DNA from 2 places in the Paenibacillus sp. YAE3 genome. Region 2 is predicted to be linked to the other one. Evidence: riboswitches for the same ligand, from Rfam matches in the RefSeq annotation. Region 2 holds a riboswitch; the other holds the start of a gene.
The links. A riboswitch is a leader RNA that binds a small molecule or an ion and turns the genes downstream of it on or off. The one in region 2 is predicted to bind ZMP and ZTP.
Positions count from the first base shown of each region.

Region 1: linked by a shared signal. The riboswitch ahead of rpiB (ribose 5-phosphate isomerase B) and the one ahead of AC27KL_RS04725 (bifunctional 5,10-methylenetetrahydrofolate dehydrogenase/5,10-methenyltetrahydrofolate cyclohydrolase) in region 2 are both predicted to bind ZMP and ZTP.

Region 1 is NZ_BAAIYF010000012.1:157,680-172,669, reverse strand. Features, by position in the region: gene AC27KL_RS21985 (hypothetical protein) at 1-367, opposite strand, end outside; gene AC27KL_RS21980 (zf-HC2 domain-containing protein) at 364-786, opposite strand; gene AC27KL_RS21975 (RNA polymerase sigma factor) at 783-1,349, opposite strand; gene AC27KL_RS21970 (SH3 domain-containing protein) at 1,539-1,775, shown strand; gene AC27KL_RS21965 (SH3 domain-containing protein) at 1,681-1,932, shown strand; gene prfA (peptide chain release factor 1) at 2,141-3,208, shown strand; gene prmC (peptide chain release factor N(5)-glutamine methyltransferase) at 3,234-4,187, shown strand; gene AC27KL_RS21950 (FtsW/RodA/SpoVE family cell cycle protein) at 4,276-5,505, shown strand; gene AC27KL_RS21945 (FtsW/RodA/SpoVE family cell cycle protein) at 5,601-6,785, shown strand; gene spoIIR (stage II sporulation protein R) at 6,946-7,692, shown strand; gene AC27KL_RS21935 (L-threonylcarbamoyladenylate synthase) at 7,946-9,082, shown strand; gene AC27KL_RS21930 (manganese efflux pump MntP) at 9,168-9,728, shown strand; gene AC27KL_RS21925 (low molecular weight protein arginine phosphatase) at 9,770-10,357, shown strand; ZMP/ZTP riboswitch at 10,530-10,612, shown strand; gene rpiB (ribose 5-phosphate isomerase B) at 10,768-11,223, shown strand; gene AC27KL_RS21915 (TIGR01440 family protein) at 11,236-11,844, shown strand; gene glyA (serine hydroxymethyltransferase) at 11,914-13,161, shown strand; gene upp (uracil phosphoribosyltransferase) at 13,449-14,078, shown strand; gene wecB (non-hydrolyzing UDP-N-acetylglucosamine 2-epimerase) at 14,099-14,990, shown strand, end outside.
Region 2 is NZ_BAAIYF010000002.1:408,301-423,290, reverse strand. Features, by position in the region: gene AC27KL_RS04755 (phosphotransferase) at 104-1,084, shown strand; gene AC27KL_RS04750 (RDD family protein) at 1,165-1,569, shown strand; gene AC27KL_RS04745 (SDR family oxidoreductase) at 2,016-2,873, opposite strand; gene AC27KL_RS04740 (Rrf2 family transcriptional regulator) at 2,982-3,401, opposite strand; gene AC27KL_RS04735 (AraC family transcriptional regulator) at 3,641-4,552, shown strand; gene AC27KL_RS04730 (GNAT family N-acetyltransferase) at 4,602-5,192, shown strand; ZMP/ZTP riboswitch at 5,232-5,312, shown strand; gene AC27KL_RS04725 (bifunctional 5,10-methylenetetrahydrofolate dehydrogenase/5,10-methenyltetrahydrofolate cyclohydrolase) at 5,376-6,230, shown strand; gene AC27KL_RS04720 (cyclodeaminase/cyclohydrolase family protein) at 6,234-6,872, shown strand; gene AC27KL_RS04715 (histidine phosphatase family protein) at 7,165-7,776, shown strand; gene AC27KL_RS04710 (methylthioribulose 1-phosphate dehydratase) at 8,351-9,028, opposite strand; gene AC27KL_RS04705 (2-hydroxy-3-keto-5-methylthiopentenyl-1-phosphate phosphatase) at 9,032-9,709, opposite strand; partial or broken gene AC27KL_RS04700 (2,3-diketo-5-methylthiopentyl-1-phosphate enolase) at 9,716-10,930, opposite strand; gene proC (pyrroline-5-carboxylate reductase) at 10,927-11,787, opposite strand; gene AC27KL_RS04690 (glutamate-5-semialdehyde dehydrogenase) at 11,844-13,091, opposite strand; gene proB (glutamate 5-kinase) at 13,180-14,283, opposite strand; gene AC27KL_RS04680 (aminotransferase class I/II-fold pyridoxal phosphate-dependent enzyme) at 14,672-14,990, opposite strand, start outside.

The DNA.
Region 1 (14,990 bases), on a different contig from region 2:
CTACGATGACGCACCCGATCCCGGTCCAGACCGGATTCAGCTGGTTTTCCCGCGGATATCCGCCCATTGCCATCAAATCCTGCATCGTCCAAGGATACCCGAAGGTTTCCTGCCCCATCATCATGCGTTCCTGCTCCAGGGCTGCGGCTTTCATCCAAGCGGCTTTTTGCAGCGCGTCGAACAGTTGATAGAACCACAGAATCGCCAGAGCGAACGAGAAAATCATCGGAATGGACGGAATCAGGATGATGCAGGCCGCGGCCCCGATCATCATTTGCAGTCCTTGTTTGGTGAAACCCAGGTACAGGTGTCCGACGCCCGGAATCATCGCGAGCAAAAACGTCAGCCATCTACTTTTTCTAATCATCGTTTACCCTCCTTAAATATATGATCCACGGAATCGGAGAAGATTTGCGTCGCCTGGGTGATGCCCGAGCTTACGTGTTCGAACACGTTGAATTGGAACAGGAAGAAGGCCAGGCAGGCCGCTACCCCAAAATGGGCGATCATCGATCTTCGGGAATCCCTCGGCTTCAAACGCGAAGTCTGGCGTGTATATAGAGGCGGCATCTGCCGGATTTCATCCATGATGTCCGCCGTTAAATCGGGAAAGTCGTTCGTTTCTCCAGGCTGTTGCCAGATGAGGGCCATTTCCTGTACCTCCTTGTGCCATGCCTGGCAGGCAGGACAAGTACGGAGGTGCTGTTCGATGAAAAGGGAGGATTCGTGAGGAAGTTCCCCTGCGGTATAAGCCCCCAGCTGGTATTGGATCAATTCGCATTTCATCGTAATTCCTCTCCTTTCTTTCGCATCATCGCCCTTGCACGGTACAGCTGCGATTCCACCGTTTTGGCGGTAATCCCGCGCCTCTCGGCAATTTCCTGATAAGAGCATTGTTCAAAATAATACATCCGGACGGCCGACCGGTACGGCTCCGCCAATTCGTCGACCATCCTTCGGATCCGGCTGCTTTTTTCTTCGGACAGTACGATTTGTTCCGGGGTCTCGCTTGTAACCCAATCGTTTTCGTTGACTTCCCCGGGACTCCGCCGCGCCTGCTCGCGCTGCTGCGCGCGCTTCCAGTCGAGACATTTGCGGACGGCGATCTGGTACAGCCAGGTGGAGAAGGAGGAATCCTCGCGGAAGGCGGGAAGGGCCGAATAAGCCTTCATGAAGATGTCCTGCGACAAATCCTTGGCCGACGTATCGTCGGACGTTATTTTAAGGCACACGTGATATACCATGTTTTGGTACCGCTGCACCAGGTATTTGTAAGCTTCCGGATGGCCGGCCTTGACGGCCCGGACCCATTGCAACTCTTCCAGTCTTCTCCCCTCCTCCCGTTTCATTTCGTTAGACGCCCCGCGCGAAACGAACCCTGCAAGATTTTTAAAAACTTTTTTTTAATTCTACCCTAAGGCGGAAGGGTGCTGTATTTGTTTTGAATGATTTTGCGGCTGGCCTTTGTTTGCTTTCCATTTTGGCATACAATGAGGTTTAAAATGCTAAGCGAACATGAAGATGTTAGGGAGGCAAGCATGAGTCAATTCTATAGCGTACATACCCGGCACCGCTCCAATTATCCTCACCCGATTCGCCTGATCCAAGGTCAGACGGTCGTGCTCGGCCGAATCGACGATGATCCCGAAGGCTGGAAAAACTGGAGATACTGCTACACCCTTGACGGCGGCATGGAGGGGTGGGTGCCCGCCCGAGCAAATCATCGAAAAAAACGGGACGGAAGGCAGGATCACCGAAGACTACTGCGCGCATGAACTCGATGTCGTCGAAGGCGACACGGTCGAACTGTTTAAGGAACTGAACGAATGGGGATGGTGCCGCATGGCGAGCGGGCAGGAATATGGATGGATTCCGATGCGGAACCTTGAGCCGTTGGCACGACAGTCAACCGGCTATTTCAGAGTTCAGTAGGGCCGCTGTTTTGAAGCTGGAAAAAATACATGTTCCATGTTATAATAAAAAGTCGTCTGTCCATGGTGTGCTAGCGAAAGGATAAACGGCTTTTTCTTCATATGATACCAAAAAAACAGCCCCACAAAGTGACGCGTGATGTCTGAAGCTTATTCCGATTGCTTTGCGGGGGCCCGGAATATATTAAAAACAGGAGAGGTGACCCCCCTTGTTGGACCGATTGCAAGCCTTGGCAGACCGCTATGAAAAACTGAGCGAGCTGCTGTGCGACCCAGATGTTGTGAACGACAGCAAGCGACTTCGGGAATATTCGAAGGAACAATCCGACTTACAGCCTGCTTACGAGGCTTATACCGAATATAAAACCGTAACGGAAGAGCTGGAGGCCGCCAAAGCGATGCAAGGCGAAAAGCTCGATGACGAGATGCGCGAAATGGTCAAAATGGAAATCGAGGAGCTGTCCTCGCGGCAGACCGAACTGGAAGAACGCATCCGCATCCTGCTGCTTCCAAAAGATCCGAACGACGACAAAAACGTCATCGTCGAAATCCGCGGCGCGGCGGGCGGCGACGAGGCGGCGCTGTTTGCGGCCGACCTGTACCGCATGTACACCCGCTACGCCGATACCCAAGGCTGGCGCGTGGAGCTGATGGAAGCGAACATGAACGATCTCGGCGGCTTCAAAGAGGTTATCTTCATGATCAACGGCCGCGGCGCCTACAGCAAATTGAAATACGAAAGCGGAGCGCACCGCGTGCAGCGCATCCCGGCAACGGAGTCGGGCGGCCGGATCCATACGTCGACGTCGACGGTGGCGGTCATGCCTGAAGTCGAGGATATCGACATCGAGATTCTCGACAAGGATATCCGCGTGGACACGTTCTGTTCCAGCGGCGCGGGCGGACAATCCGTCAACACGACCAAATCCGCCGTACGGGTTACGCATATCCCGACCGGAATCGTGGCGACCTGCCAGGACGGCAAATCGCAAAACTCGAACAAAGAAAAGGCGCTGCAGGTGCTGCGCGCCCGCATTTTCGATATGAAACGCCAGGAAGAGGAAGCGAAATACGCCGGCGAGCGCAAAAGCAAAGTCGGCACCGGGGACCGCAGCGAGCGGATCCGGACTTACAACTTCCCGCAAAGCCGGGTGACGGACCACCGCATCGGCCTGACGCTGCATAAGCTCGATCAGGTGATGAACGGCGAAATCGAAGAAATCATTTCCGCGCTGAACATCGCCGAACAGGCGGAACTGATGGAAAAAGGGGAATAACGCTTTGCATGATGCCACGTTCGTGATGACGCCAAAGCAAACGATACGGGAAGCCTTCGTTGAGGCTTCCTCTTTTTTAAGCGGGTGCGGCGTAACCGAACCCCAGCGCAGCGCCCAGCTGCTGCTTGAGCATGTGCTGGGGCTGGAAGGGGCCGCCTATTACATGGCGCTGCCCGAGCCGTTCCCGGCGGAGCGCCGCGAAGCTTGGGAGCGCGCGGTGTCGCGCCGCGGGGCCGGGGAGCCGGCGCAATACATTATCGGGATGCAGGAATTTTACGGCATCCCGTTTGAGGTAACGCCGGCCGTGCTCATACCGCGGCCGGAAACGGAGCTGCTCGTGGAGGCCGTGCTGGCGCAGGCCGGACGTTTATGGCCGGAGGGCGCCGCGCGAAGCGGCGCTCCAGGCGGACCCGATGCCTCCGTTGAAGGGGCATCGGGCAAAAACGGCGCCGAGCGGCGGCTCGAGTGCGCCGACATCGGCACGGGCAGCGGCGCCATCGCGGTCACGCTGGCGCTGCACGCCCCGCGCTGGCATGTCCGTGCCAGCGACATCTCGGCAAGCGCGCTGCAGGTGGCCGCGCGCAACGCCGCCGCAAACGGCGCGCAGGTTGCCTTCCTGGAAGGCAACCTGCTTGAACCGTTTGCGGGGGAATGGTTGGACATTCTGGTGTCCAACCCGCCGTACATTCCTGCGGCCGACATTGCCGGCCTGCAGCGGGAGGTGCGCGACCACGAGCCGCGTACCGCACTTGACGGCGGCACGGACGGACTCGCGCCGTACCGCCTCATGATGGAGCAGCTGACGCTGCTCCAGGCCCCGCCCCGGCTCATCGCCTTCGAGCTCGGGCAGGGGCAGGCCCGCGAAGTCGCGCAGCTCCTTCGCGCCGCCGGCCATTGGGACGAAATCATCATCGTCCCTGACCTCGCCGGCATCGAGCGCCACGTGATCGGCGTCTCCAACATGCAGCGCCTGAGGTAAATTTTTCTTTGCATCCGGTTTAAACTACAATAGAGGTATTGAGGCTTGGGGAATTTCGCCAAATCCAAAACATATTGGAGGATGCCGCATGCTGCAGAAATTCAAACGCATGGACATGTCCATCATTTTCATCCTGCTTGCGTTGATGGCGTTCAGCTTGCTTTCCATCTACAGCGTCACGGCCGGCAGGCCCAAAATCGGACATTATTCGGAGCGAATGGCCGTTTATTACGTGGTCGGATTCGCGGCTTTTTTGAGTTTCTCGCTGATCAGCTACAAGCTGCTGATCAAGTATGCCTTATATATCTATTTGTTCGGCCTGATGCTGCTCGTGCTGGTGCTGTTATTCGGCAACGAATATTACGGGGCCAAAGGGTGGATCACGCTTCCGGGCGGACTCAGCCTGCAGCCGGCGGAATTGTTCAAACTGTTTCTCACCATTTTCATTTCCTTCCTGCTGGTCCGCAAGCGCAAAAACAAACTGCTGTTCTGGCGGGACGTGGTCCCGCTCGGCCTTGTCACGCTGGTTCCCTGGGCGCTGGTGATGCTGCAGAACGACCTGGGCAACGCCCTCAGCTACATGGTCATTTTGGCGGGGCTGCTGTGGGTCGGCAACATCAAATATTCGCATGCGTTTATCGCGCTGGCGATCGCCTCTGCCGCGATTTTCGGAGGCATTCAGGCTTACATCCATTATCATGACAAGGCGGTCAAGCTCATTAGCGAAGATCTCGGCAAAAAACACTGGATCGCCCGTTTCGACCCGTGGCTGGTGCCGGATCTGGCCTCCCGCGACGTCAGCTGGCAGACGTACAACGCCAAGCTGGCCATCGGTTCGGGAGGCATCGAAGGCAAAGGGTACATGAAAGGCACGACGATTCAATCGGAGCGCGTGCCGCTGGCTTATGCCGACTCGATTTTCGTGCAGATCGCCGAGGAATACGGCTTTATCGGCTCGTCGGTGCTGCTGCTGCTTTATTTTATCCTGATCCACCGGATGGTGCTGATCGCGGCCGATTGCCGCGATCGGGCCGGGCCGTATTTGATCACGGGCATCATCGCGATGTTCGTTTATCAGATATTCGTCAACATCGGGGCTTTTATCGGCCTGATGCCGCTGACCGGGATCACGCTCCCTTTTATCAGTTACGGGGGGACCTCGCTGGTCATCAATATGGTGAGCATCGGGGTGGTTATGAGCATCCGGATTCATGGGCAAGAGGAGGAAGAGCCGTTTCCGCTTCCGGAAAGCATGGAGAAAGGCGGCCGGTACGGCCGTTTGCTCCGGCGTCTTCGCGATGGATTTAACAGGAATTGAATATGGGGCTGCTATTCCATTACAATAGTACAGTGAGTTTTCGGCAAGGATCACGGCAAGAAGGGCGGGAGAGGCCCGCATCAGGGGGATAGCAGATGCTTCAAAAGCTGAAAAAAGTGGATTACGTCGTCGTCTTTATACTTATGATTTTCATGGGCGTCAGCATCATGGCAATATACAGCGTTACTACGGATACCAAGTTCGCAGGCTCCCACATCAAAATGCTCCAGTATTACATCTTGGCTTTTGTCGTTTTTTTCGGGCTGGTGTTACTGGATTATAAGTTGCTCGTCAAGTATGCGTTATATATTTATTTGTTCGGCAACGCGTTATTGGTCGCGGTCAACTTTTTGGGATCGGACGTGAACGGGGCCCAGGGCTGGTTCAAATTCGGAGGATTCAGCCTGCAGCCGGCCGAGCTGTTCAAGCTTATTTTGATCATATTCCTGACGTATTTGTTGATGAAAAGGCCCAAACCCAAGCTTTCCCTATGGAGGGACGTGCTGCCGATCGGGGGGCTGACCTTTATTCCGTTTGCGCTGGTCATGATCCAAAACGACCTTGGGAACGCGCTCAGCTATGTGCTCATTTTGCTCGGGCTGCTGTGGGTTGGGAACATCAAGTTCCTGCATGCGTTTCTGGCCCTCATTATTTTGGGAGCGGTCGCCGTCGGCGGGATTTTCTCTTATATTCACTTTCATGACAACATCGAAAAATTCTTGAAAGACATCGGACGGGAACATTGGACGGAACGGATCGACCCTTGGCTGGTTCCGGACAAAGCGACGGCCAAAGCCTCGTACCATACGAAAAACGCCAAACTTGCCATCGCTTCCGGCGGCATGATGGGCGAAGGGTACATGCAGGGGACGTCGGTCCAGTCCGGCCGCGTGCCTTACACGTATTCCGACTCGATTTTCGTGGAAATCGCGGAGGAGTTCGGGTTTGTCGGGTCGTCGGTCGTTCTGCTGCTGTATTTCATATTGATTCACCGCATGATCCTGATTTGCCTCGAATGCCGGGACCGGGCGGGGCCGCTGCTGATCGTCGGGGTCGTGTCGATGATGCTTTACCAGATTTTCGAAAACATTGGCGCCTTTATCGGACTCATGCCGCTGACGGGGATTACGCTGCCGTTTATCAGCTACGGCGGTACGTCGCTGCTCATCAATATGGCCAGCATCGGCATCGTGATGAGCGTGCGCGTACACGGCCACGAGGTGAGCGAGGATATTTTCGCCCCGGCCCCGCAGAAAGCTGCGGCCACCAAACAGGCTTGACACGGACAAGTGGACCGTTTTCCCTGACCTTAACAAGGTAATGGGAGAACGGTCTTTTGTACGATTTCGCTAGATTCATAGATTCCAGGTTTAGACTCTATCATTTCCGGCCATACTGGTCAGTATCATAGCAGGATTTGATAGAGGGGGCATGAACGGCATGTGGAATCATAACGAAAAAGAAGACCGTCTCCGGTCTTTGGTGAAGAATACCGCCATTATTTTTTGTATCTTATTGATGCTCGCCATGACTTGGGAAGCGCAAAAAACCGACGCCGCCGTCGCCGGCGGGCCGATTCCGGGGGAATCGATCCGGCTGCGCATCCTGGCCAATTCCGATCATCCGGACGACCAGCTCGTCAAACGGCAAATCCGGGATGCGGTGGTGGAGCAAATGGATGCCTGGGTACAGGATTTGGAGGATCCGCAAAGTCTGGAGGCGGCTCGCGCAACGATCCGCGAACATTTGCCCGAGCTTCATGACTTGGTAGGCAGAGAGCTGGAAGAGCGGGGAATCGGCTACGGTTACCGCGTGGAACTCGGCGTTGTGCCTTTCCCGACGAAATTGTACGGGGGCACCGTGTATCCTGCGGGAAACTATGAAGCGCTGCGGATTACGCTGGGCGAAGGCAAAGGCCAGAACTGGTGGTGCGTGCTGTTCCCGCCGCTTTGCTTCATCGATGCAGGAAGCGGCGACGCGGCGGCAAAACCCGCTGCGGCGAAAGCGGAATCGTCCAAAGAGCTGTCGGGCAAAACGAAAAAAACGTCCTACAGCCCGGGAGAGCCGGGAAGCCAAACCGCAAAAGCAGCAGATCAAGCGCCGGTCAAAGCATCCGAACCGGAAGTCCGCTTTTTTCTCTGGGACATGCTTGAAGGGATCTTCAGCTGGTTCAAGGCCTTGTTTTAACATTCCGCATCCGGCGTTTTCCGGACGGCGGCCCGGGCGGGAGATACAACCATCGTTTCAGGTGTGATAAGATAAGGAATGGATAAACCATTTTATCGGTCAAACGGCTCAACTTCATAATCACGGCATATGCGCGTTAGGGTGCTGCTCGACGGGTCGCTGATCGGCTGAAAAGCCTGAGGCAAAGCCGTGGTTCGAATTTGGGTCTTTTTAAATATTGGGACGAACACCAGACAGAAAGACAGGGATAAACATGGAACGAACAGATCATGGGACGGTTTCGGGGACATCGGCCACGCCTTATTGGCGTATCGGTCCGGAGCTTCTCTCCGAGCCCGGCCGGCTGAAAGAAGCGCTTAAACCGGCGGCGGCCATTCTTCGGGAAGGAGGCGTGGTCGCTTTTCCGACCGAAACGGTATACGGCCTTGGCGCCGACGCCCGTTCCACAGCGGCGGTTGAAGCGGTATTCAGGGCGAAAGGCAGACCGTCGGATAATCCGCTGATCGTACATATATCGCGGAAGGATCAGCTGGATGGGCTGGTGAAGGAAGTTAGCCCGGCGGCGCAGCGGCTGATGGAAGCCTTTTGGCCGGGACCGCTCACGATCGTGCTGCCGGTACGGCCCGGCGCGCTTTCGGACCGCGTGACCGCGGGACTGGACACGGTCGGGATTCGGATGCCGGATCATCCGGTCGCGCTGGCGCTCATCGAAGAATCCGGCTGTCCCGTGGCGGCGCCGAGCGCGAACCGCTCGGGACGGCCGAGCCCGACGCTGGCCGGCCACGTGCTGGAGGATCTTGCCGGCGCCATCGGCGGCATCGTCGACGGCGGCGCGACCGGCGTCGGCGTCGAGTCGACCGTCGTTCACGTGGCGGAGGACAGCATCGTGACCGTCCTTCGGCCGGGCGGCGTGACGCTGGAGCAGCTGTCGCAGGCGGCGGGAGCGCCTGCGCGTTTGGATCCGGCGCTTCTGCCGGAGTCCGGAAGCGAGCCTGTCCAGGCGCCGAGAGCTCCCGGAATGAAATATACGCATTATGCTCCCAAGGGCTCGCTCCGCATCGTCACGGGACCTTCGGCGTCCGAAGTGTCCGATTGGATTGACCGCCACTTGCGGGAAGCCGCTGCCCGCGGCGAACGGACCGGGGTTCTTGCGTTCGAGGAGCATATCGGCCGCTATCAGGCCGATTGCGTCGAATCGCTGGGGAGTTTGTCCGATTTGAGCGCGGCTGCGCATCGCCTGTATGCCGCCCTGCGCCGCATGGACGAAAAGGGAATCGGCTTTATTTTATCCGAGGCTTGCCCGGAAGACGGTATCGGCGCGGCGATCATGAACCGCCTCCGCAAGGCGGCGGGACAGGACGTCGTCAGGCTTGAGGGGGCCGATCGGTAGCCTGTCCGGAACAACGTACAAGTCATGATTGTCCACCTGTCCGCATATGGTTGTACAAGAACCTAACGGACATGGAGGAATGGGAATGTTGGAGACACCCGCCGGTTTGGGTCAGCTGATCGCGATCCTGATGATGGCCGCGGCACTTGGAATGGACGCATTTTCCCTGGGGATCGGAATCGGCATGAAAGGGATTCGCCTGCTGCACGTGCTGAAGATCAGCGTGCTGATCGGCTTGTTTCATATCCTGATGCCCCTGATCGGCATGTATACCGGACAATACATGAGCTCCCTGCTTGGACAGGTGGCCGACTACGTTGCCGGGGGACTGCTCATCCTGCTCGGCGTTCACATGGTATTCGGCTCTTTCAAAAGCGGAGAGACCCGGATGATCGACCACCGGTCGCTGCCGGGCATGTTGTTGTTCGCCTTAAGCGTCAGCGTGGATTCCTTTTCCGTCGGGCTGTCGCTCGGGATGTTCCAGAGCAATTTGATCGTCACCGTGCTTGCCTTCGGCATCAGCGGCGGGGCGATGTCGGTCATGGGACTCCTGCTGGGCCGGAGGGCAAGCCGCAACCTGGGGGATTTCGGGGAGGCGCTGGGAGGCGTGATCCTGCTGGCATTTGGCCTCGCCTTTATCTTTTGATACAATAATCGCCAAAGAACAATCCGGGAGGTGCGATAGACGTGAAGCATATCTTGTTTGTGTGTACAGGGAACACGTGCCGCAGCCCGATGGCGGAAGCCCTTCTCCGCAAAATGGCCAAGGATCGCGGCATCGACGTGGAAGCCCGTTCCGCCGGCGTCGCGGCCATGGACGGCATGTCGATGTCGCGGCATGCGGAGGCGGTTTTGCGCGACCATGAGATCGACGACCGCCTGACTTCGAAATCGTTGAAGCCGGAAGCGGTCGATTGGTCCGACTTGATCCTTACGCTGACCCAAAGCCATAAGCAGCAGGTCATCCGCAACTTTCCGCATGCGGCGGACAAAGTGTTCACGCTGAAGGAATACGTGGAAGACGACGAAGGCGTGCTGAACGACCTGAAAGAGCTGGACGGCCTTTACGCGACCTGGGAGGTCAAACGCTCGCTCGGACAGGAGCTGACCGATGCGGAGCGGGAACGCTTGATCGAAATCCAGCAGCGCGTGCCGAGCTTCGATATTTCCGACCCGTTCGGGGGATCCCGGGAGGATTATGATTTGGCCGCGGCCGAAATCCGGGCCGCGATCGAACGTTTGCTGGATAAGCTGGAAGCTTATCGCGCATCGTAAGCAAAGCATGGGGATCGGTTTCGGTTTTGATCCGGGGCGCGTCAACGAACCTCTTCAAGGGAGACAGCGGCCCAGGCTGCACGTTACCTCGGTGCGCCTCCGGCAGGCGGAGCAAGGACCGAAATTGCTTGCTTTTCGCCGTCTAATGATTTATGATGGTTGTGAAAAACCTTGGATCCGGTGTAACTGGCGACAACTGTGGATGAAACCACGATGGAGCACCGGATGATACGGCCGGTCGCCTGGGCAAAAGAGCAATTCTGCGGTTATCCGCGGACTGCTCTTTTTTGTATTCATAGGGAGGATTTTGCAGGCATCCCCATGAAGGTATTTTCATCTTGTGGCTTTGAAATAGGGTATAATGTACAAGAAGTCACAAAAGCACGACATTCAGGGAGGTTTTTCGAAACATGAAGATTGCTGTGGGAACAGATCACGCGGGAGTGCGTTTGAAAGAAGACATCATCGCCGTTATTCAGGAAATGGGCCACGAGGTCGTGGACGTGGGGTGCAGCTGCGCTGACTCCGTGGATTATCCGGACTATGCCCTGCCTGTATGCGAGCAGGTTGCCTCGGGTGAGGCTGATCGCGGCATTCTGATTTGCGGTACGGGGATCGGCATGAGCATCGCGGCCAACAAGGTTCCGGGAATTCGCTGCGCGCTGGTGCATGACGTATTTTCCGCCAAAGCGACCCGGGAGCACAACGATTCGAACGTGCTGGCGATGGGCGAGCGGGTCATCGGCCCCGGCCTGGCGCAGGAAATCGCGAAAATCTGGCTCGATACGCCGTTCAGCAGCGGAGAGCGCCATACGCAGCGCGTCGGCAAAATCAAAGCGATCGAGGACCGTTATCTGCAGCGTTAGGGAGGTATTCGCATGGAATTTTCCGAACAAGGCATTCCGGCGGAAGTTTCGCTAAAAGAGCAAGTGTCGGCTATTTTGCGCGAACTGGCGGAAGCGGCCGGGCTTGGCCCCGGCAAGGTCGTCGTGGTCGGAACCAGCACGAGCGAAGTGGCGGGCCGGCGGATCGGCACCTCGGGGGCGCTTGAAGTGGCGCAGGAGCTGCTGGAAGGCATCCGGGAAGTCAGCCTCGAGTTCGGTTTCGAGCTCGCGTTCCAGTGCTGCGAGCATTTGAACCGGGCGCTTGTCGTGGAGCGTTCCCTTCTTGCCGCTTTGCGGCTGACCGAAGTGGCGGCCGTACCGGTGCCGAAGGCCGGAGGTTCCATGGCCAGCGCGGCATACCGCTCCATGAAGGAGCCGTGTTTGGCCGAAACGATCGAAGCGGATGCGGGGATCGACATCGGAGAAACATTGATCGGGATGCATTTGCGGCGCGTGGCCGTGCCTTACCGCACCAAGCTTCGATATGTGGGGGAAGCGCGCGTGAATACCGCCTTCACCCGGCCGAAGCTGATCGGCGGCGAGCGTGCGGTGTACCGCATCTCGCCCGGGCAGGATACAGGCAACGCCTCCGCTTGCGATTAAACGTCGGGGATTGGACAGCGTTCATGCGCAAAAAAATAGGAAAGTTTATTTTAAGGGAGGAACAAGAAGATGGATCAATTGCGTAAAGCAGACCCAGCGGTATTGGATGCGATGAATTTGGAGCTGAAGCGGCAGCGCAGCAACATCGAGCTGATCGCTTCCGAAAATATTGTCAGCGAAGCGGTGATGGAGGCCATGGGCTCCGTCCTCACGAACAAATATGCGGAAGGTTATCCGGGCAAACGTTATTACGGCGGATGCGAGCGCGTAGATATCGTCGAGGATATCGCCCGCGACCGCGCAAAGCAGCTGTTCGGCGCCGAACACGTCAACGTGCAGCCGCATTCCGGCGCACAAGCGAACATGGCGGTATATCTTGCCGCGATTAAACCCGGCGACACGGTGCTCGGCATGAACCTGGCCCACGGCGGACATTTGACGCACGGCAGCCCGGTTAACGCCTCCGGCCTTTTGTATAACTTCGTCGCTTACGGCGTTCGCGAAGACAACTTCCTGATCGATTACGACGAAGTGCGCAAAGCCGCGTTCAAACACCGTCCGCGTTTGATCGTTGCCGGCGCCAGCGCGTATCCGCGCACGATCGATTTCGAAGCGTTCGCTTCGATCGCAAACGACGTGGGCGCGTTGTTCATGGTCGACATGGCGCATATCGCCGGCCTGGTTGCCGCGGGCGTTCACCCGAGTCCGGTGCCTCATGCCCAATTCGTCACGACAACGACGCATAAAACGCTTCGCGGTCCGCGCGGCGGCATGATTCTGTGCAAACAGCCGTGGGCGCAGGCCATCGACAAAGCGGTATTCCCTGGCACCCAGGGCGGTCCTTTGATGCACGTCATCGCGTCCAAAGCGGTGGCGCTTGGCGAAGCGCTTGATCCTTCGTTCAAAACCTATGCCCAAAACGTCGTGAAAAACGCCAAAGTTTTGGCCGAAACGCTGATCGGCGAAGGCCTGAACATCGTATCCGGCGGTACTGACAACCACTTGATGCTGGTGGATACCCGCAGCGTGAACATCACGGGTAAAGACGCCGAGAAGGTGCTGGATTCCATCGGCATTACCGTGAACAAAAACGCGATTCCTTTCGACCCTACCAGCCCGTTCGTCACAAGCGGCATCCGGATCGGCACGCCAGCCGCCACTTCGCGCGGCATGGACGAGGCCGCCATGGAGAAAATCGGCAAAATCATCGCCATGACGCTGAAGCAGCCTCAGGACGAAACCGTCCTGTCCAAAGCGGCTGCCCTGGTGAAGGAATTGACGGACCAATATCCGCTGTATCCGGAACTCAACTATTAATTCGCATCCTACTTGAACCTGAAAGGGCTGGAGGCTTGGCCTCCGGCCCTTTTTTTGTGCATGCCGCATCAATACCCTCCGGCCGGCCAAACGGTTTCCGGATTGCAGCCCTTGTCACAAAAGGTTTAATCTTCCGCGGCTTGGGGCGAAAATAAACATGTGAAACGTGGTGCAATTTCATTTCAGGGAATGATATAATAAACAAGATTTGTGTACCTAGACGTCTTTGCACATGGCAAACCGGCACTGGCAGCACTTAGACTTACGATTACCGGAGGGACAATACAATGGGAAAACTGGTGATTTGCGATCACCCTTTAATTCAACACAAGCTGACTTTTATCCGTGATGTGCGGACAAACACAAAAGATTTCCGTGAACTTGTTGACGAGGTTGCTTCTTTGATGGCTTATGAAATTACGCGCGAGGTTCCGCTTGAAACGGTGAAGGTCCAGACGCCTGTCGCCGAGGTCGACGGCAAGGTGCTTGCCGGACGCATGCTCGGACTCATTCCGATCCTGCGTGCGGGCCTTGGCATGCTTGACGGGGTTTTGAAGCTCATTCCCGCGGCGAAGGTGGGCCATGTCGGCTTGTTCCGCGATCCCGAAACGCTGCAGCCCGTCGAATACTACACCAAGCTGCCTACCGACGTAACGGAGCGCGAGCTGATCGTCATCGACCCGATGCTGGCAACGGGCGGTTCCGCGATCGCGGCGATCGACGTGCTCAAAAAACGCGGCTGCACCCAGATCAAAATGATGAATCTGATCGCTGCACCTGAAGGCGTCAAAGCGGTGCAGGAAGCTCACCCGGACGTAGACATTTACGTGGCGGCCCTCGACGAAAAATTGGACGACCATGGATATATCGTGCCGGGCCTCGGCGATGCCGGCGACCGCCTGTTCGGAACCAAGTAAGCGAAAAGAGGTTAGAGTTCATGTCTAAAATAAAAGTGATGACGATTTTTGGCGTGCGTCCGGAAGCAATCAAGATGGCTCCGCTCATTTTGGAGCTGGAAAAACACCCCGAGCATATCGAATCGGTGGTCTGCGTGACCGCCCAGCATCGCCAGATGCTGGATCAGGTGCTTGACGTGTTCAAAATCAAGCCGGATTACGATCTCGATGTCATGAAGGACCGGCAAACGCTGAACGAAATTACCATCCGCGTGCTGGAGGGGCTCGAGCCCGTGCTTCGCGAAGCGCAGCCGGACATCGTGCTGGTGCATGGCGACACGCTGACGACTTTCCTGGCCAGCTATGCGGCATTCCTGCAAAAAATCCAAGTAGGGCACGTGGAGGCGGGACTCCGGACTTGGAACAAGCTGTCCCCGTATCCGGAAGAGATGAACCGCCAATTGACCGGCATCCTCGCGGATCTTCATTTTTCGCCGACGGATTGGTCCGCGGACAACCTGAAACGGGAGAACAAAAACGAATCAAGCATTTATGTCACAGGCAACACCGTTACCGATGTGTTTCAATATACGGTACAGCCGGATTACACGCACCCGGTGCTGGAATGGGCGGCAGGCAAAAGGCTGATCCTGATGACGGCGCACCGCCGCGAATCGCAAGGGGAACCCCATATGAACATTTTCCGTGCGGTCAAACGCATTGCCGACGAATTCGAGGACGTCGCGATTTGCTATCCGGTGCATCTGAGCCCCGCGGTGAAGGAGCCGGCCCACGCCATCCTCGGCGGCCATCCGCGAATCAAGCTGATCGACCCGCTGGACGTGGTGGACCTGCACAACTTCTATCCTCATACCCATCTGATCCTGACGGACTCGGGCGGGCTTCAGGAAGAAGCACCTTCTTTTGGCGTGC
Region 2 (14,990 bases):
TCAACTATAACCGTTTTCTCCCGCCTGCCGGCAAAAAGGCTGTGTTAATCTAATGGTATGACTACCGGTTACCTGAACCGGATCACAAACCGAGGAGATGGACATGTACAATCGACCAACAGCTTTACGCTCCGTATTGGCTCCCGAATATTTGGAGCATTGCTTGAGCCGCCTATATGATATCGGGCCGTGGAAGCAATGCCTGTTCTGGTTAAGAGGTTTGAATGACACTTACCGGATCGAAACTCCCGACGGGTTTTATATTTTGCGCGTGTACCGTTCCGAGGTCAGTGAAAGCGACGTGAACTTTGAAGTATCTCTACTAACCGAACTCCAGGGAATGATGGATGCGACAACCAATGCATCAGAGCCTATCCCGAAAAACGATTCCACTTTGTATACTGTTTTGGATACGCCGGAGGGGGAGCGGATCGCGGTCATTTTTCGTTATTTGAAAGGCATTGAACATCCGCTTGATGACGAGGCATCCTGTTACGCCTTCGGCAAATCGGCCGCCGCCTTGCATACCGCCATGGACCGGGTAACCATCGAGCAGCCGCGGTTTGAGTTGGATACCGATTTTCTTATTCAACAACCGTTAAAACGGATTTGCGAATACATAGGGATAGAACATCAAGCCGTTCCTTTTTTGCGGGAATTTGCCGTTTCATTGCAACAACGCATCGAAACTGCGGCTGCATCCGGTTTGGATTGGGGGCTGTGCCACGGCGACATGCACGGCAACAATAACGCCTTTCTAGAAGGAGAGCAATTCACCCATTATGATTTCGAGTGGGCTGCAAAGGGGTGGAGGGCGTATGATCTTGCGCAGGTGAAGGCAAGGAAACGCCAGTCGCCGGAAAAGCAAGATGCCTTATGGAATTCGCTGATGAGAGGATACCGATCGGTCAGGCATTTCTCAGCCGAAGACGAACGAGCCATCGAGTTGTTTATCATGGCAAGGCGGTTTTGGGTGATGGGATTGGATGTCGCCTTTATCCATCAGGATACGGGGGCCCTTGATTATGGCGAAGGATGGCTTAACGGCTTTCTTGAGGAATTCCGTCACGCGGATCATCGGTAAAATATCCGGCAACGATTAACGGATGCTTACATATGCTTAAAAGAATGATTCAATCAAACCGTTAAGGAGCGAGCTAAGTTATGCAAGCGGGATTTTGGATTAGGCTCGGAGCGATGTTGTTGGATGCCCTCATCGTCGGATTGCCTTTGGTCATCCTTTCTTTGCTGATTACCGGCGGAAGACCCAATGAAGAATATGTAACCAATATATTGTCCTTTTTGTATTCGTTGCTGGTGCCTGTTTTTTGGGGCGGATATACGGTGGGTAAGCGGATTTGCGGCATCAAAATTAGAAAAGTGCAGGACTATTCTCCGCCCGGGATCGGAACCATGCTGCTGCGCCATGTCGTTGGAGGCATCATCTACGGCCTGACGTTTGGGATCGGCACGATCATTAGCGCGTTCATGGTTGCGCTGCGGGAAGATAAGCGATCGATTCACGATTTTATTGCCGGGACGGAAGTCGTGCATGATGAGTTTTCGTAGACGGATCATTTTGATTGGCCGTGCAATGTACCGATCAAGAATCCATAGCGGGCAAATATGCGGCCGACGACATGATGACAACGCTGGACGTTTCCTTGAAAAACATCGATCTTTATTTTACACCAATCCGGATTATGTGGTGGAAAAGGGCTTATAATCGGCCCTTCTCCAATTTCTCAATTAAGGTGGGAAGGTCCATTCCAAGATTCTTGCGTTCCTCCTGATCTCGAACATAAATAGGGGGTATTTTGAACATTGGATAAGGTTTCCCAAAAGTCGCTACGCATCCACAATGAGGACAAGAAGAAGGTGGAGATGTTATCTTCACCTGTATTTGTAAGTCATGCTCGCTTTCCAATATACCGTAAATTTTTAAACGAGATAGATTGAGTATGTCCATTGCGATACCTTCTGTCTTACAAAAAAATGGGCTGCATGTCCATGACTTAGCCTTGCAAGGCTTTTATGACGATCTCTTTAATAGGCGTTTGAAATCCAATTAGCTTTTGTAAATCATCGGTCGTTCTTGCCATTTTCCCCTCTGCAATTGTGTTATAGATAAAAGCCGTGGTTTCAGCAAAAGATTCCGGCATACCTGCTCGAACGAGTATGTTCTTCTCTTCTTCGAAGGAAACCGATTGATGGACAACACGTTTCCCAGAAACTTCGGAAAGAATTTCAGCCAAATCATCAAAGCTCCAAGGATAATTGGAAACAAGGTTGTATTCCTTGTTCTCATGTCCATCCTCTGTCAGAACTGTGGCGGCAGCAAGAGCCAGATCACTACGGCTAACCGAATTCACTTTTCCCTTATTGGCATTCGTAATGATCGCCCCGTTTTCTACGTTTGCTTTTAGTGATGGATTGACAAAAAACTCTGTATAACCGCCGTTACGCAAGAAGGTGTATGGAATATTCGTCGTGCGAATCGCATACTCCGTAGCCATATGAACGAGAGCGAATGGATTGTCCTCGGCAAAAGCAAAGCCGGTATAGGCAATTTGCTTAATACCTGCATCTCGGGCGGCTTTTACGACATTGGCATGTTGGACGACACGTAATGGATCATCAGTCTCTGAACTTGAGATAAACAGTAGTTTGGTTCCGTCAACAAATGCATTGTGAAGAGATTCTGGGTTATTATAATCTCCCTGACGGACTTCAATGCCAAACTCCACAAGCGCAGAGGCTTTTTCGAGATTGCGTGCGACTGCAACAATTTGATTTGTCGGAACCTTTTTGAGCAAATGTTGAATAACGAGACCTCCAAGTTGACCTGTTGCTCCTGTAACAATAATCTTCATGGGCTGATTTTCCTTTCGTTATTTATCTATAATCAAGTTATAATCAAAATTGTTATAATGACTTTGATTATAACGAGATCAAAAAAAATGGCTCAGTAAAACACCATTCTATTTGCCCAATTCTGTAACTATTTGTCTCAATGAAACCTGAGCTAACCTCTGTTCCATTGCTGATTGAGCCGCTCTCATTTCTGACCGTAGAACAGCTACGATATTTTTTCCTATCGGACAATTTGGATCTGGTTCTGCATGTATATTGAACAACTCACCATTGTCAATAACTTCCACTGCATTGTATACGTCCAGCAACGTGATCTCTTCCAAGTTCTTCAGCAAAAATGCTCCTCCCACTCCTGGGCGTACATCAAGCAGTCCTGCTTTTTTGAGTTTGGCAAGAATATTGCGAATGATAACTGGATTGGTCTTTACGCTCGCTGCAATGAAATCCCCAGTACAAAGCGAGGGGCTTAAATGTATCAAACAGAGAACATGAACTGCAACCGAGAAACGACTGCTTAATTTTTTCATTTGTTTCACCCTCTTGTTATAACCATTATAGTTATACCGGATTCAAAATTCAATAACTTGTAGATCAGTCCACCACAAGTTCCGATTTTATCATACAACTACAAAAAAGTGGCTCCTGATTTTTTTCTGAAAAAAGATGCCCAAAGCGTTCCTGCCCCGAAGATTCGGTACTCCGAAGGGCTTGTCATCGTGTATAATTTTGGTAACAGATTCCGGAAAAGGCGGGGAACCCGAGCGTGATGAACGAGGAATACAAGCACAGGATCGATTCGGTGATCCGATATATCGAAGAAAACGGCAGCCAAAAATTGACGCTGGAAGATCTGGCCCGTGCCGCGAATTTTTCAAAATACCATTTCTCCCGCATTTTTACGGCCATGACGGGCGTAACGCCGGTGGCGTTTTTGAATCGGAAGAGGCTGGAGAAGTCGGTGCGTCTGCTGAGGGAAACGAATATGACGGTGTTGGCGATCGCGGGCGAATGCGGGTTCGAGTCGCTGTCGGCATATCACGCGCTGTTCAAAAAGCACTACGGAACAACGCCCAACGAGGTGCGGAAGGCACGAACCCAATACAGCAATATTTCGCAATGGGCAAGCAATATGCAGGAGGAGACCGCGTCCGGAACGGCCTACAATGAAAACCGTAAGAGATCATTGCTAGGAAGGACGTGGGATCGGATGATCGCCATAAAAGAATTAACCCCCCTTAACGTCGCATATGTCCGCCATGTGGGAAGTTATCTCGACACGGGCGCCGCATGGGACAAACTTGGCCGTTGGGCCTTCGAACGGGGAATCACGCCGCCAAGCCAGCAGTTTATCGGCATTTCGCTGGATGATGCCGGGCTGGTGGACGAATACTCCTGCCGGTATGACGCTTGCGTCACGTTGCCCGAAGATTGGACGCCGGATTCCGCGGACCCGCAGGTGCAGTTTAAGTCGCTGTCCGGGGGCACGTATGCGGTGTACCCTTTTTATGACACCGTCGATAAATTCGTGTTGGCGTATCAAAACGTCTTCGGCCTTTGGCTGCCGAACAGCGGCTATGAACCCGACGACCGGCCATGCCTGGAATTTTGCCAGAACGATCCTGCGCGGGATGCGGAGGGAAAATGCAGGGTGGACTTGTACGTGCCGATCAAAAAATAAAATTTAAAGACATTGCAAGGCAGAACGCCTGCAGCTTGGAGGAATGAAAATGAATTTCGAGGCGGCATTCGGCCGGTTTCCCGTGATCGCGTCAGACAGGCTCGTGTTAGGCAAAATCGGAGAGGAGCATTTGGAGGAACTGTTTGAAATCTATCACAATGACAACGTGTTTACATACTGCGGCATCATTCCGAAGCATAACAAAAATACGGTCAAGTCCATGATCGGACATTTCGAACGGGATTTCCTCAAAAAAAGCCGGATCAAATGGGGCATTTTTGCGGTGGAGGAACCCGGCAAGCTGCTCGGCATCATCGAAGCGTTCGATTGGAACCAGAAGGTCAATTCGCTCTCCGTGGGTTATTTTCTGGCGGAACGGCATTATGGAAAAGGCATTGCGACGGAAGCGCTGCAAATACTCACCCGTTTTTTGTTCGAGGAGGCCCTCGTTAACCGGATTCAGGCCGAAGTGATGCCGCCGAACGAAGCTTCCAAAAGGGTGCTTGCCAAAAACGGCTTCCGGAAAGAAGGGTTGCTGAGACAAGCAACGTTATGGTCCGGAAAAGGGGTCGTCGATCTTGAAATTTACGGCAAATTGAAGGAAGACGCCGCGAAAGAACCCGGATGGGCAAAAATATGACGTATCAACGCCGATTTTGTGCTATACTAGAGATAACTTCAAGCCGTGTGTGACTGGCGTAACGTGGGGAACCACGAGGGAGCACATGGATCATAACAGCCGTACGCCTGGGCGAAAGTATTTGGAGGGGATTCCTTTCCGAATGCTTTTTTTTGTTTGAAACCAAAATCGGAGGCGACAGAAATGAGCATGCTGCTAAAAACGAAACCGCTGGCGAGCGAGGTGTCGGAATCGATCATCGAAGAGGTGAACCGCTTCAAGGCAAAAGGGATTCACCCCCGGCTGTCTGTCATTTTGGTAGAAGGCGATCCGGCATCGGCATATTACGCGAAAGCCAAAGAGAAAAAAGCCCAACAGCTGGGCATCGCGTTCGACCTGATTTCGTTTACGCCGGAGGTGAGCGAGCAGCGCCTGCTGGACGAAATCGAAAAATTGAACCAAGATCCGGCCGTGCACGGCATCATGCTGGAGCTGCCGCTCCCCAAACATATCCGCCTGCAAACCTGCTGCGACGCCATTGCACCGGAAAAAGACGTCGACGGCATTTCATCGGCGAACAAGCTGGCCTGCATGACGGGGGCAACCGGCATTTATCCGGCGACGCCGCAGGCATGCATTCGGATCGTGAAACATTTCGGGTTTTCGCTGCAAGGGAAAAACGTGGTGCTGGTCGGGCACGGGGAAACCGTCGGAAGACCTTTGATGCAGATGCTGCTCCGCGAAAACGCGACCGTCACCGTTTGCCATTATTACACGCAAAATCTCGCCAAACATATCGCGGGCGCGGATATTTTGATGACCGCCACCGGCTGCGCCGGGCTGATTACGGCCGATATGCTGCATCCCGAGCTGGTCGTGATCGATGCCGGCATTTCCGAAACGCCGAGCGGCATCGTGGGAGACGCGGTTCCCGAAGCAGTGGAAGCGGCCAAAGCGGTAACGCCTGTACCGGGCGGGGTGGGGACGTTAACGACCGTTCTGTTGTTCGAAAATTTGTTGCATGCCATCCGGCTGCAGCAGCCATCGAAAGAGGTGTAGCGCATGAACGGACAGAATCACGTATTTGATCAGCCGATCCGCGAATTTTTGCATTCGGCCGCTTCCAGTGCGCCGACGCCGGGCGGGGGAAGCGTTGCGGCATTGGCTGCGGCCCTGGGGGCGTCCATGGGCTCCATGGTGGCGAACATTACGAGCGGACCGAAGTTTGAGCAGGTGCGGGAACAAATGGCGGAAATCGTGAAGCTGATGCAGGACGCAATGACCGAAGCCGAAACCTTTTTGAAAAAGGACATCGAATCCTTTAACGGTTACATGGCCGCGCTTGGGCTCCCCAAAGCATCGGAGGAGGAAAAGCGGCAGCGCTCCATCGCTTTGCAGCAAGCGGCGGTGCAGGCGGCTTCCGTGCCCCTGCATCTCATGAAACGTTGCCTGGAAGTCATGGCCGCCTTGGCATCGGTCACCGAACAAGTCAATAAAAACGTCATTTCCGATCTCGGCATCGCCTTGTTCATGCTCGACGCGGCGGTTCAATCGGCTTGGATCACCGTCGAGATTAATCTTGGCAGCATCAAGGATGCCGGCGTGCGAGCCACGTTCCAGGACACGGGGGCGGAGCTTTCGGCGCGGTCGGCGGAGCTGAAAAATCAAGTGTTGGAGCGGATCCGGGAGAGGCTGGCGTAACCGATCGATCGCAGGCTTGCGGGAGCAGGTCGTTGCTCGAATCCATCCGGAAGCCAAGCTGCCGCGGCCCACTAGCTTGAAGCGGCGTGCCGGCCCTGGTAACGAGGCTTGAACGTGCATTGCCGGGAGGCTGTACTGGGAAGCTGCTAGCGCACCGGCATAGCGAAAACGGACCGAAACAAGGAATTTTCGAAATTTCGTGCTTGAGGATGGCAAAAAAACGGGATATTCCACATACGTTTAGTTAAGACGTCTCATGGCGCACGGAATTCAATCGACAGGTGGTTCGTCAATGGGCACAACTTTTTTTCTGGTACGGCATGCCATAAAAGAAAAAGCCGTCGGGGACGTTCCGCTCACCCCTAAGGGCGTGCTGCAAGCTCAAGCGACGGCCGGCCGTTTTTGCCATTTGCCAATCTCAGCCGTCTATTCCAGCCCGCTTCGAAGGGCGCAAGAGACCGCAGGATGCATTGCCCAAGCGACAGCATCGGCCGTCCGCGTGGACAGTCGTTTGAGGGAGCGCGCGAATTGGGGGGATTTGCCCGGACAAAGTTTTGAAGCGTTTGTCGCCATGTGGGAGCGGTGTACGCGTGATCCGGAATATTTGCCGCCCGTCGGGGATTCGGCGAAGCAAGCGGGGGAGCGGTTAAACTCCTTATTATCGGAACTGGCCGCGGAGCACGCCGCTGAAAGTCAAATTGTATTGGTCACGCATGGAGGGCTGATCACCGACTTTTTGGTGCATGCCTTTTCCGAAGAAGCTTTGGAGGTTTGGCATCCGAATTTCGCTGCCGTCCAAAGCGAGTTGATTCCCGAATGCTCCATTACGACGCTTATATATGAATGCGGGACTTATGCCATCGCGGACTTTGCATCCGTCGATCATTTGAAATCAGTCCGCTAACTTAAAATCGGCGATATTTAACAACCGGCAATCCGCCGGTGTTTTTGTTTTTGAACAGGAAAAATAGCGGTCGGACCCGGAAGTTACTATGAATCGGTCTTGAATGAAAATATGTACGTAAATCGCAAGGTTGGTTGGGCATTAAAAATTCTTACAGATTGGCAAAAGCGTTCAACGGGCAAATCGCCTGCTAAAAGAGATTTAATATACGGACATCAAAGGGGACGAACCGAACCGCCGGGAAGTCCCTTTTTTCTTACTCGGCAGGGGGCTAACGGTGGCCTGAGTTTATGGTTCATGTCAGTAAAAGAGGCGTTTCCAAGCTTAGACCAGCATGAGGCCAACAGGTCAAGGAGTTGAGCGCTGCCGAAGACAAGGGGTCGCTGACCGAAGCGCAGATGCAAGGAAATCCGGAATAGCGATGATGGCGCTGGAAATGGACTTAGCGGTTTTATAGAAAAAACCGTCCCGACATGAACCGATGAGTAGCGGCCGGGGCAAGGGCACTTTTGTTCAAAGTGTCCGTCTTTCGGGCCACGGTTCACGAGGCGGGACGGTTTTCTTCATTTCGCTGTCAACGGCGGCCGTCGGCGTTGACCTGAGGCACGCTGTTTTTCAGCAGGATGCTGCGGTACAAATATTCGAAAATGAATTCAAACGCTTCCAGATGTTTTTTCGCTTCAAACGCGTTTTGCCCCCAGGCGTAGATGCCGTGGTTGCGCAGCAGAATGCCAGGCACGTTCGGGTTCAGCACGTCTTCGACGCGTTCGGCGATCGACGGAATATGGGCGAAGTTGGGCAGCACCGGGATGGAAATGGCCGCGTTTTCCTCCCAAATGTTAAAAGCCTTGATCAATTCGATGCCTTGGGCCGGCACTGCGCCTTGATCGCCGAACCATTCGCTGATCAGGTTGTTGAAAACCGTGTGGACGTGAAACACGGCGCCGCAACCGGTCAGGCGGTAAATTTCGCAGTGGATCTGGGTTTCCGCGCTGGGCTTCAGTCTGGTCGTTTCGGCGGCCCGGCCGCTTTTGTCCACGAACAGGAAGTCCTCCGGCGTGCTTACGGATTTGTCTTTGCCGCTGGCGGTGATTGCAAAATAAAACTGCTCCGGATCGAATTCGCCGACGCGGACGGACAGATTGCCGCTGGTTCCCGGAAACCAGTTTTTGGCCGCGAACTGCTGCTTGATTTGCCGGAGCTCGTCCAGCGCTTGCTGTTTATGCTCCAGGCTGATGTTCGCAAACGTCATAAATTACCGCACCCCCTGTTGTCGTTTCTGCTTCATATCGTTCATGATATCGAAAAAGTCTTGGAATGGTACGTGCTTGACGCCGAGCTCGGCGCACTTGTCGGTCAGGATGGAGCGGGAGTACACCAAATCGGCGATTTTGGCTCCTTCGAAATCCGTCAGGCTGTCCCCGATCAGAATCCGTTCGTACCGGTCCTCCGGAAAACGGCGCATGACCGTCGTCTTGCACATGCCGCAGCCGTTCCGGCACGGCTCCTGGCATGGATGCGGCCACAATATTTCGATATGGTCCCCGCTGAAGTCCGCACTGTTGCAGAAAATATGGCCGCTTGGGATGTCGAACGGCGCCAGCAGCGGGTCGATGAAAAAATCCATGCCGCCGCTGGTGACGTAAAAATCGATGCCTTCCTGCTTCACGTAGCCGAGAAACTCGCGAAATCCTTCGCGGATGCCTGCGCGGCTCACGACGAAATCGACGATTTCTTCCTTTTTGCCGGAAGGGAGGAGGGCAAACATGGCACCGACGCCTTCGCGCAGTGAAATTTCTTGGTTGACGGTCCGCTGCATGATCGCCTCATAGCCTTCGGGCTTGAACTCTTTCATGATGGCGACGATGTTGTCCGAAAGGGTAATCGTCCCGTCGAAATCGCAAAAAATGACGGTTTTTTTGCCTGATTTCATCGTTCTCCCCCCCCAAGCTTCAAGGGCTGCCTTCAGCTCGGGATGGCCGTCTTCCGCGTAATCGGCCAGGCGAACGGAACGCTGCGCGGCTTCGATCGCCTGCACGAAAGCGCGTCCGCCGGCTTCGGTCCCCATCGGATGCCCGTGAATGCCGCCGCCGGCATTGACCACGACGTCCTGGCCGAAGTCGCGCAAAATGAGCGGGACGAGTCCCGGATGGATGCCCGCGGAAGGCACCGGCATGCTCGCTTTGACCGGCAGCCCGTCCGTCAGCAGTTCGTCGCGGATCGCCATGTTTTCTTCGCGCGGCATCGTCACCGACCCGTAAGGCGAAGGGAACAGGACCAGGTCCGCGCCGGCCAGGCGCATCAATTGCCCGAGCAGCACCGAGGCGGAAATGCCGTAGTGGGGAGAAGGATAAAAAGCGCCGGCCAAGGCCGGATGCGCGGCAATCGGCACGGTAATTTCCGGATCGGAACTCAGCTCATGCAGGACGTCGTATCCATACGACAGCACGTTGAAAAGGAGAGCGTTGGCGCCGGCGTTGATCGCTTTAAGCGCCTGGGATTTGAGGTTTGAGGTATGGCCCGTCAAATTGGCGGCGTACAGCAGTTTTTTGCCCGTCGCGCGGCTGGCTTCCTCTGCGGCTTTCAGGCAGACCTCGACACGTTTTTCGATCGGCGTCAGTTCGTTTTCAAACAGGATTTCGTCGTCCTTGATCAGGTCGACGCCGCCGAGGGCCTGCTTGACGAATTGGTCCCGGAGCTCGTTCATGTCGAGCCCAATGACGGATTTGAAAATGCTCATGAGCAGCGGGCGGTCGTGAACGCCCAGCAAATCGCGAATGCCCCCAATGCCGAACTTCGGACCGGGGAAGGCCGAGAGATATTCGTCCGAAAACCCGAGACGGTTCAGCTTGATCCGCCCGTCCATCGAGATTTTGCCGAAAACGGTGACGAGCAGCGCCGGAATGTCCTTGCTGAAGTTGACGTCCGGATAGGCGATCGTTACGTCGGCGTAACGTTCACCCGGTTTTGCGCCTTCCGGTTCATGGACTTTGACGTTCAGCACCTGGCCGAGATGTTTTTGCATCGACTCGCGTTTGGCTTGCGGAAGCTCCGTCCAGCTGCCGACGGTCATGCCGACGGCGATGGACTCTGCTTTTTTGCGAAAATCCGCTTTGTCGTCGTACAAGCGGTATGTGGCCGTGCAATAACTCATGAAATTCCCTCCTTCAATGCAGCTCCCATTTCCCTTGAACGTTCCGCGCAGCGGGCGACCGCAGCGATGACCGTCTCGAAGAAGTCGCCTTTATCGAGGACTTCCAGCGCGGCTTGCGTCGAGCCGTTCGGCGAGGTGACCTTTGCTCTCAATGCGGCCGGTTCTTCGCCGGTCACCTGCACCATGCGGGCGGCGCCAAGCACGGTCTGCACTGTCAGTTCGCGGCATTGCTGAGGCGTAAGCCCTCCGCGGATGCCGGCGGCCATCATCGCTTCCATCATGTAATAGATGTAGGCCGGTCCGCTGCCTGAAATCCCGGTCAGAATTTCGAGTTTTTCTTCTTCGACGATCGTGACGGTGCCGACCGCGCCGAACAGCGTCATGACGGTTTGGCGCTGCTTGTCGGTGATTTCCTTGGAGTAGGCGATGCCCGTCGACCCGAGGCCGATGGAGCTGGACGTATTCGGCATCGTGCGGGCCACCGGCTGTTTGCGGCCTAGCAAATCCTGCATGGTGCGGATCGTAAGACCCGCGATGACCGATACGATCAGCGTGTCGTCGGAGAGCAGCGGCCCCAATTGTTTAAGCGCCTCCGCCGCGTCCTTCGGTTTCATCGCAAGGACGATAACCGGCGCATTTTGCAATATCCGGGGCAGCGCCTCCGCATCGTTGCTGACATTCACGCCGTATTTCTGCTGAAGCTCATCCAGGCGGCGGGTATTGCTGCGGTTAAGCATCGTAATGTCGGCAGCCTGCACCACCGATTTGTGGATCAGCCCCCGGACGATGGCTTCGGCCATCGATCCGGCGCCGTAAAAGGTAATAGGTTCCGCGATCATCGCTTGCTGTTGACTCATGTTATATCATCCTCCCTGCGGTGTATCGAATGGGCAGCCGGACCAAAGCCGCGGGATTAGCCGCGAATTTGGCCGCTGCCGTGAATGACGTATTTCGTTGAAGTCAGCGCAGGAAGTCCCATCGGACCGCGGGCATGCAGCTTTTGCGTGCTGATGCCGATTTCCGCGCCGAAGCCGAATTCGAAGCCGTCCGTAAAGCGGGTGGACGCATTGTGGTAAACCGCCGCCGCGTCAACCTCCTGCAAAAACCGGCGGGCATGTTCTTCGTTTTCCGTCACGATGCATTCGGAATGCTTGGTGCCGTAACGGGAAATGTGGTCCATCGCCTCATCGAGCGTATCCACCGTTTTGATGTTCAAAATATAGTCGTTATATTCGGTGGCAAAATCCTGTTCCGTTGCGGGCACGGCCCACGGCACCAGCTTCAGCGTTCGTTCGCAGCCGCGGATTTCCACGCCCGCTTGCCGCAGCGCCTCCGCGAGAGGGGCCAGCCGATCGGCAGCAAAGCGGCTGTTGACCAGCAGCGTCTCCATTGAATTGCAGACGGAAGGGCGCTGGACTTTGGCATTGATGGCGATGGCTTCGGCCATGGCGCCGTCGGCCGTTTCATCGATATAAGTATGGCAGATGCCTGCCCCGGTCTCAATGACCGGAACGGTGGCGTTTTCCACGACATTGCGGATCAGCGCCTGCCCGCCGCGCGGAATGATGACGTCAAGCAGCCCATTCAGCTTCAGCATCTCGTCGACCGAGGAACGGTCCGCGCTTTCGATCAATTGGATGGCATCCGCGGGCAGCGCCGAAGCGTCCAGAGCTTCGTGAAGCACCTCCACGATTTTGCGGTTGGACGACAAAGCCGACGAACCTCCGCGAAGAACGACCGTATTGCCCGCTTTCAGGCACAGGCCGGCGGCGTCGACGGTCACGTTCGGACGCGCTTCGTATATGATGCCGATCACTCCGAGAGGGACGCGGAGCTTGGAAATGTTCAGCCCGTTCGGGCGTTCGAAATCGTCCAGCACGTCGCCGATGGGATCGGGAAGCGATATGATTTGCTCCAGGCCTTCGGCAATCGCTTCGATCCGCTGCGGATTGAGCGCCAACCGGTCGAGCAGGGAAGCGGAGATTCCCTGGGCTTGGCCGCGTTCCAGGTCTTCCCGGTTGGCGGCGATGATGTCTTCCTGGCGCCGGCGAAGGGCGTCGGCCATCATCTGAAGGGCCTCGTTTTTCTGCTGCGTGGTCATCCGGTTTAATGCCGCTGCGGCGGCACGCGCTTTTCCGGCCTTTAATTTGACTTCACTCATGAAACATCCTCCTTATTTAAAGTAATGGAATACGCAAAACGGGCTATGACACTTGTCGGCCGCGATTCATGGTACCAAACGGATAAGGCTATTTTAAAGTGATCCATTCGTCCCTGTGGATCACTTCGAGACGATGGACCATATCCAGCGTTTGAATGACTTCGGCGCTGCTCATCCCTTGGATGCGGCGCAGCTGTTCGTCGTCGTAATTGACGATGCCCCGTCCAAGCACGGTGCCTTCGAGGCTGAGCACTTCCACGACGTCCCCCGCCTGAAAATGCCCTTCGACGACCTTGATGCCCACCGGCAGCAGGCTGTGGCCGCCGCTCACGAGCGCCTGTTCGGCCCCGGGATCGACCCGGAGGGTGCCGAGCGGTGTCGACATGAACCCGAGCCATTGTTTTTTCACCGGCAGCGAGTGGAGGGTCGTATCGAAATACGTTCCTTTGCCGCTTCCCGCCACCGCCTGCCGCAAATCCCCGCGGGAATCCACCTTGCCGACGAAGACGGGAACGCCGCCGCGCATGGCGATTTTGGCCGCATCCACTTTGGAGCGCATTCCGCCCGTTCCGACGGAAGAACCGGCTCCTCCGGCGATGGCGTAGATCTCTTCGGTAATTTCCTCGATATGATCGAACCGGACCGCATTCGGATGTTTGCGCGGATCGCCGGTATACAGGCCGTCCATATCGGTGAGGATGAGAAGGTTTTGGGCTTTGACCAAATTGGCTACGAGAGCCGATAACGTGTCGTTGTCGCCGAACTTCAGCTCATCCACCGAAACGGTGTCGTTTTCGTTGATGATCGGGATCGATCCTTGCTTCAGTAGTTCCTCGATCGTCATGCCGGCATTGTTCATCCGCTTCCGGTTGCCGAAGTCGGTACGCGTGAGCAGGATTTGCGCCGTCGTGATGCCATGGGCGGCAAATGCCTCCTGGTAGGCCTGCATCAGCAGCGCCTGACCGACCGCGGCGGCGGCTTGCTTTTCGTGCAGGAGTTTGGGGCGGAATTGATAACCGATGGCCCGAAACCCGGCGGCCACTGCCCCGGAAGTCACCAGCAGCACTTCGGCGCCTTCCTTTTTCAAAGCTGCAATTTCGTTCGCAAAAAACGCGACGGCATCCCGGTTGAGTCCGCCTTCGGCGGACGTCAGCGAGCTGCTTCCTATTTTGACGACGACGCGCGTCGACATCATTCATCACTTCCATTTCATTAATTTCGCATCAGGCGCCGGAAACATACCAATGTAAAGTCGCGAAGTCGATGGAGAATGCAAAAAAGACTTTCGTCCTTGATTGCAAAGGACGAAAGTCTGAACTTCCGCGGTACCACCTTTATTGATGACATAAATCATCCGGCTTTAAGCCCTGTAACAGAAGGCACTGTCCCGCAGGGGATGCGGGCCGTTCAGGGGTAGGTTTCGGAGGGCACCCGGGTAAATTCTTTCAGCCGCTGGAATTTACTCTCTGTTTGCGCGGATGGTTCCTCTTACTGGTCCCGTCGTCACGTTTCATTGGTATGGAAAACCCGTTATTTCCACTTAGAATACCACGGAAATGGCAGGTTTGCAAAATAAAGATTTATGCGAACAGGCCCAGCCCGCCGATGCGCCGGGCGGCTTCCCGCAGCCTGTCCTCGGATGTGAGCAGTCCGACGCGCACGTAGCCCTCGCCGTGATCGCCGAAGCCGATGCCGGGCGCGACGGCAACCTTGGCTCGTTCGAGCAGAAGATCGGCAAACGAAGCCGACGTATGCCCTTGGGGCACCGGCAGCCAACTGAAGAAGGAGCCGCTTGGTTTCTCTGCTTCCCAGCCGATTTCGGCGAGCCCTGCGAAGAAAGCATCCCTGCGGGATTCGTAACGCTGCACCAGATCGCGGACGCATTCCTGGGAAGCCGTC